One region of the Pantoea sp. LS15 genome, then DNA from elsewhere that is predicted to be linked to it. Evidence: riboswitches for the same ligand, from Rfam matches in the RefSeq annotation. Region 1 holds a riboswitch; the other holds the start of a gene.

Region 1 (3,583 bases):
TGTTGCTGTATAGCACGGTGGTGCGTGCCGAGTATCCGGATATCGGCTCTAACTTCTTCCCTGCGGTACTGTCTGTGGCGCTGGTGTTCTGGATTGGCTCGCGCATGCGTAGCCGTAAGAGCCAGTTACCAGAGTAAAAGGTTTTGTCATTGTAGGCCGGATAAGCGAAGCGCCATCCGGCTTTTTTGGCAGGTGGCGCTTCGCTTACCTGCCCTACAAGGCCCACATTACTTTGCCGTGAGCAGTACACCGCACTCCATATGGTGCGTATACGGGAATTGATCGAACAGCGCCAGACGTTCAACCTTGTGCGTCTGGCCTAATGTTTCGAGGTTCTTGCACAGCGTCTCCGGATTGCAGGAGATGTACAAAATACGCGGGTACGCCTGCACCATCTTCTCGGTTTCGCTGTCCAGGCCACTGCGCGGCGGATCGACAAAAATCGTCTCACACTGGTAACTCTTCAGGTCGATACCCTGTAATCGATTGAACTCACGTACGCCGTTCATTGCCTGCGTAAACTCTTCTGCGGCCATACGAATGATCTGCACGTTGTCGATATGATTGGCCGCGATGTTGTACTGTGCAGCCGCAACCGATGGTTTGGCGATTTCTGTGGCCAGCACGCGTTCGAAATTTCGCGCCAGCGCCAGCGAGAAGTTGCCGTTACCGCAGTACAGCTCAAGCAGATCGCCCGTCGACCCTTCCGTCGCCTTCAGCGCCCATTCCAGCATCTGCACGTTCATCGCAGCGTTCGGCTGGGTGAAGCTGTTCTCGACCTGACGATACACCATCTCTTTACCTGCCACCGGCAGACGCTCGTCGATGTAATCCTGATCCAGCATGATTTTGGTTTTGGTGGCACGGCCAATCAGATGAACATTGATGTTCTGCGCGCGCAGTGCATCGCGCAGGGCTTCTGCCTGCTCACGCCACTCGTCATTCAGCGCTTTGTGATACAGCAGAGAGACAATCGCCTGGTTACTTTGAGTAGTCAGGTAGTCAATCTGGAACAGCTTATTGCGCAGCACTGGGTTGGTGCGCACACCGTCCATAATGAGGGTCATGAGCTGGTTAATCAGCTCGCTTGCCGCCGGAAAACTGTCTACGCGGATACGGGATTTTGTCTGCTGATCAAAAATGATGTGGTACAGGTCGTCACCGTCGTGCCAGATGCGGAATTCAGCGCGCATGCGGTAGTGGCTGACAGGAGAGCGGAACACCTCGGGAACGGGCGCGTTGAAAGGCGTCATAATACTTTGCAGGCGGACAACTTTCTCTGCCAGCTGCGCGTCGTACTGTTCTGTCGGGAGGTGTTCTGGGGTCATGATGCGTCCTGAGTGATAAAGAATTACGCGGGGATTGTAGGCATTGTTCAGGGGATGTCCAGATTTAATGGCTAATAGCTATCTGGACATCTATACGTGTCTAATTGTAGCATTCTGTTTCCGGTCTCCTGAGAGTGAAAAGGGAATCCAGTGTAAATCTGGAGCTGACGCGCAGCGGTAAAGACTGGCGGGATGAGAGTTGTAGACACTGTGAAAATGGGAAGTCTTCATCCTTATAAAGCCACCTAGCCCGAAGACCTGCCGGGATCACGTCGCATTTGGTTTCATTATCGCGTGCTATAGATGAGGCCTGCGGCATCCTTCTTATATTGTGGATGCTTTAACAATGATTAAAAAAGTATCGCTGCTGACGGCGTTGTCCGTCACGGCATTTTCGGGCTGGGCGCAGGATAGCGAAGACTCGTTGGTGGTGACTGCAAACCGTTTTGAACAACCGGCAAAAACCGTTCTGGCTCCGACATCTGTTGTGACGCGTGAAGATATTGAACGCTGGCAGGCAAAGAGTGTGGTGGAAATCATGTCACGTCTGCCTGGCGTGGATATCGCGCAAAGCGGTGGAATGGGCACGAACTCTTCGACTTTTATTCGCGGAACCGAATCTCGCCATGTGCTGGTGCTGATTGACGGTATTCCTTTGAATAACGCCGGGATCAGCAACGTTCCTGACCTGAGCCAGATCCCGACTTCCCTGATTCAGCGTATTGAATACATTCGTGGCCCACGTTCGGCCCTGTATGGCTCCGACGCGATTGGCGGTGTGATCAACATCATTACCGGGCGCGATAAACCGGGCGCGGAAATATCTGCGGGTGTGGGGTCTAAGGGTTACCAAACCTATGATGGCTCTTTCCAGCAGGTTCTTGATAAAACCAAAATCACCATGGCGGGTAACTACACCTATACCCGTGGTTTTGATATTGCTGCGAACGATGTCCCGCGCCAGCCGGATCGTGATGGCTTTATGAGTAAGTCGTTATACGGCTCTGTGGAACAGCAGATCACCGATAGCGTGAGCGGCTTCTTCCGTGGTTTTGGTTATGACAACCGCACGGCGTATGACGGTTACGATACTTACAATGATGATTACACGGCGATACTCGGCACCCCGGACACGCGTCAACTGTATAGCCAGAACTGGGATACCGGTCTGCGCTTTAGCCAGGGAATTTATCAATCTCAACTGGTGGCAGGCTATGGTCGCAGCAAAGACCTGAACTATGATCCGAGCAAAGGTCGCTATGCAGCCTCTTCCAGCATGGATGATGTGAAGCAATACACCGCTCAGTGGATGAACAATGTGGCCGTCGGTCACGGTAATATCGGAGCAGGTCTGGACTGGCAGAAACAGAAAGCCCAGCCGGGGACGGCATCTCTGAAGAAAGGCTACGAGCAGCACAATACGGGTGTTTTCCTCTCCGGTATGCAGCAGTTTGATAGCGTGACGCTGGAAGCCGCCGCCCGTAATGATGACAACTCGAACTTCGGCAACCACAGCACCTGGCAAACCAGCGCGGCCTGGGAGTTTATCGAAGGATATCGCTTCATTGCCTCCTACGGTACGGCCTATAAAGCGCCAACCATGAGCCAGATCCACAGTACGAAGTACGGCAACCCGGATCTTAAACCTGAAGAGAGCAAGCAGTGGGAAGGCGGATTTGAAGGCTTAACCGGCCCGGTGAGCTGGCGTGTTAGCGCTTACCGTAACGATGTCGATAATCTGATTGGTTACGATCAGATGAACCGTCCTTACAACGTGGACAAAGCGCGTATCGAAGGGGTTGAAGCCACCGCTCAGTTTGATACCGGTCCGGTAAGCCATCAGGTCTCTTATGACTATGTTGATCCGCGCAATGCAAACACCAATGAAGTGCTCAAGCGTCGCTCTAAACAGCAGGTGAAATATCAGCTCGACTGGCAAACCTGGGATATTGACTGGGATCTTGCATACCGTTATCTGGGCACTCGCTACGACGATGACTTCAGCGGCTACCCTTCTCGCGAAGTGAAAATGGGCGGTGTGAGCCTGTGGGATATCGCAGTTTCATATCCTGTCACCTCTCACCTCACAGTTCGTGGTAAAATAGCCAATCTGTTCGATAAAGATTACGAGACAGTTTATGGCTACCAAACTGCAGGACGGGAATACACCTTGTCTGGCAGCTACACCTTCTGATCCGCGTCCCACTGTGCTGGTGTTTGATTCCGGCGTTGGTGGGCTTTCGGTCTATGATGAG
Region 2 (3,583 bases), on a different contig from region 1:
TTGCGGAGGCAACGCGCCGGTCTACAGTAAGATCCTCAAAGCACATGTCGCAGCCCATCTTCCTCCGGACATGCGAGAAAGCGTGCGGCTGGCGGGGGCGCTGCGTGAAAGGGTGAACGGCGCATGCGTTGACCGGGATCGCAAGCGCGCATTTTGGGCCGCATTCTTCCGGCATGTTCCGCTGCAACAGGCTTTAGCGCAGAATCACGAGCAAGAGGTTAAGCAGCAGGTCGAGTGGCTCATCCAGCACAAGTTGCTGTCAGAGTAGCGTCACGCCGCCTTTTACCATCCGCAGCAGGTGCTGTTCAGGCCAGTGACGGGTGAGCTGTTTTTTTGCTAACAGCCATTTCACATAATCGACATCGTCTTTATTTCTGTCCAGCATCAACCCCACGACGCTGCCGCTGTGCGCCACGTTCACCCCGTAGATGCCGCACTCCTCCACCAGTGAGAGCAGTGCGTCAAAATCCGGTTTAGGTAACAGTGTCTGGCTGGCGATGGCGCTGAGGGTTGCCGCTTCTCCCATCCGGTAAGGGTTTTGCGTCATACAGGATTCCTGTACTTTTTCCCATGCACGCTTCAGCGCTGGCGCACCGGCATGTAACCCAGCCTGACGTGGGATGCGGTGATAATCGGCCGTGCGCAGCGTTTGCGGACTTTCAAGAACAAGCAGATCGAGATTGGGCTGGGTGTCACATGAAATCTGCGTGGAAGCGTCGTTATGATCGAAAAGGGTCAACTGGTGAAACACGGTACTGTCGGTAGGTTCGAGTGAAACGCAAAGCGTTGCCAGTGTGCTTTCGTCAAGCTGATGCCCCAGATGGTGGGCGGTGGCGATGGCGGTGGCGGCGATATCTGCGGTGCTGCTGGCCATCCCTTTGGCAATCGGGATGGTCGAATGCACATCAATGCGGATATCCTGGCTCAACTGCGCCGGGTAGTGCCAGTGCTGCAATAACCGCTCGACCATCGCGCGCGACAGTGGGCGTTCATCCGCCAGGGCTGAGCCGTGGCTCACCTCAACCATGCTGTACCATTCGACAGGGCAGGAGACCAGTTTCTCACTGCCCAAAATCCAGCCCTGGATAAGCTCACCGCACGACGCGGGGCATTGCGCAACAGCCACGTTTCCACCTTTCTGGTCTGCAAATTCTGAAGCATAGTGTCATGAGGATATCCCTCGTACCTTGATATACCGCAAATTCTCCCCTGGATAACCTACATATTATTCTGCAATTCTGCTGAATACGTTACGCATCAATAAAGCCACACGAACTTACGTTGAATAGCAATATTATGTGCTAGCCAGGTTTTAATACCTTAATGAATTTTGATCACGATAAAATGAAAAAATATCAAGTGGTGCAATAACTTGTCGTAGCGCAATAAATATTGAGATTTTAAGCGTAATTATCTTTGCTTTTAATTTTTTGTGATAAAACGTTGAGTTATTGAGGAAGGTGTCAATTATTCTGGCGCCACGTTTTACACAGCATGTATTTCATTACGGTTAAGTATTTGCCTAAGGTGAAGTGAAACGCCGTAAATAGCATTGCTGTTTTATAACGCGCTATTTTCTCATTATGTAAGCCGACCGGTTTGCCACATTTGTGGTAGGGAAGGGGGTGATAATCCCCCGCAGCCCCCGCTGCTGTGATGCTGACGACCCCGTAATGACCACTGATCGTGAGATTGGGAAGGACGGGCGAGGAGGACGCTAAGCCAGAAGACCTGCCTGTCGGGAACGTTCAACAACTTCGGTGGGAAGTGGGTTGTACTGATACATCATACAGTCGAAAGACTGGGGTTACGTGTATCTATACCTCCCGACCACCCTGGACAGGATCAGGGCCATGGCGGCAAAGCAGTACGCGTTTGTTCTTGCAGGTACCGGAAGCGGTTGTGGTAAAACCACGGTGACGCTAGGCCTGTTGAGTCTGTTAAAACAGCGTGGGTTACGCGTCCAGCCATATAAAGTGGGCCCTGACTATCTTGATACCGGCTGGCATACCAAAGTCAGCGGTACGTCCTCCCGCAACCTCGACAGCTTCATGCTCCCTGAACCGATACTCAACGCGCTGTTCTGCGAGCATATGCAGCAGGCGGATATCGCAGTGATTGAAGGTGTGATGGGGCTGTATGACGGCTACGGCACGGATCCGAATTATTGCAGCACCGCCGCGATGGCAAAACAGTTGGGCTGCCCGGTGATACTGCTGGTGGATGGCAAGGCGGTCTCGACTTCAATTGCTGCCACGGTAATGGGCTTTCAGCGATTTGATCCCACCCTCAATATTGCCGGGGTGATTGTCAATCGCGTCAACAGCGAATCACATTATCAGTTGCTCAAAACGGCAATTGAACACTACTGCACGGTACCCGTCCTGGGTTATGTGCCGCGCGTTGAAGGCGTCGGTTTGCCCGAGCGCCATCTGGGACTGGTCACCGCCCGGGAGTCGGTCGCGGACCTGCAGACCTGGCAAAATTTTGCCGCCATTCTCGAACGTACGCTGGACATCGGACAACTTCTCTCGCTCAGCCAGATGGTGTCACTGCCGCAGGGCTCCTGGGCTGCGCTCCCTGATGGGGACGCCGGGCGCGGGTTGACGCTCGCGATGGCCGATGACGAGGCCTTCAACTTCTATTATGCGGATAACATCACGCTACTCGAACGTACCGGGGTCGACATTATCCGCTTCAGCCCGCTGCGCGACACCCATTTACCTGACTGCCAGATGGTCTGGCTCGGGGGCGGTTACCCGGAGCTGTACGCGGCACGGCTTGCGGAAAACACCACGATGCTTGCCAGCCTGCGGGAGGCGCATCGGCGAGGCGTGGCGATCTACGCCGAGTGTGGTGGGCTGATGTATCTCGGCAGCACGCTGGAAGATAGCGCGGGGATCACCCACCGGATGGCCAATGTTATCCCCGGCCGCAGCAGGATGGGTAAACGGCTGACCCGTTTTGGCTATTGTGAGGCGCAGGCGCGCCAGTCCACGCTGCTGGCCGATAGCGGAGAGGTGCTGCGTGGGCATGAATTTCACTATTCCGACTTCTCTCCCCAAACCCCCGCGGTACTGGCGTGTCGCAAAGTACGCGATGGCGTAACGATGCAGGAGTGGGCGGGCGGCTGGCAGGTTGGCAACACGTTCGCAAGCTATCTGCACCTCCACTTTGCCCAACGCCCCATGATGCTCAACCGCTGGCTGACGGCGGCGAGGGGGGCGCTATGACCCTGCTGGCGTGGTGCGTCGCGTGGTTGCTTGATGTCATCATCGGCGACCCGCAAAACTGGCCGCATCCGGTGCGCTGGATAGGCAACCTGATCAATGCGATGCAGCGGAGTATTCGCCGCTGCTGTCATAGCGACACGGCGCTACGCATTGGTGGCGGCGTCATGTGGCTGGTCGTGGTGGGGCTGACCTGGGGCATAGCCTGGGGCGTACTGGCGCTCGGACGGATGGTTCATCCCTGGCTGGGCTGGGCGATTGAGGTGTGGATGATGTTTACCGTGCTGGCCGGGCGCTGTCTGGCAAACGCTGCACGGGACGTTGAACGTCCTCTGCGAGCGGGCGACCTTGAT

What was found. A riboswitch is a leader RNA that binds a small molecule or an ion and turns the genes downstream of it on or off. The one in region 1 is predicted to bind cobalamin.
Region 2: another riboswitch for cobalamin. It lies ahead of HED65_RS09080 (cobyrinic acid a,c-diamide synthase CobB); the one in region 1 lies ahead of btuB (TonB-dependent vitamin B12 receptor BtuB).

What each region holds. Positions count from the first base shown of each region.
Region 1 covers NZ_JAAVXA010000022.1:1,176-4,758, reverse strand. The annotation lists gene HED65_RS21420 (YijD family membrane protein) at 1-137, shown strand, start outside; gene trmA (tRNA (uridine(54)-C5)-methyltransferase TrmA) at 228-1,328, opposite strand; cobalamin riboswitch at 1,433-1,608, shown strand; gene btuB (TonB-dependent vitamin B12 receptor BtuB) at 1,675-3,522, shown strand; gene murI (glutamate racemase) at 3,467-3,583, shown strand, end outside.
Region 2 covers NZ_JAAVXA010000004.1:264,085-267,667, reverse strand. The annotation lists gene HED65_RS09090 (precorrin-2 dehydrogenase/sirohydrochlorin ferrochelatase family protein) at 1-268, shown strand, start outside; gene HED65_RS09085 (GHMP family kinase ATP-binding protein) at 260-1,126, opposite strand; cobalamin riboswitch at 1,579-1,753, shown strand; gene HED65_RS09080 (cobyrinic acid a,c-diamide synthase CobB) at 1,854-3,233, shown strand; gene cbiB (adenosylcobinamide-phosphate synthase CbiB) at 3,230-3,583, shown strand, end outside.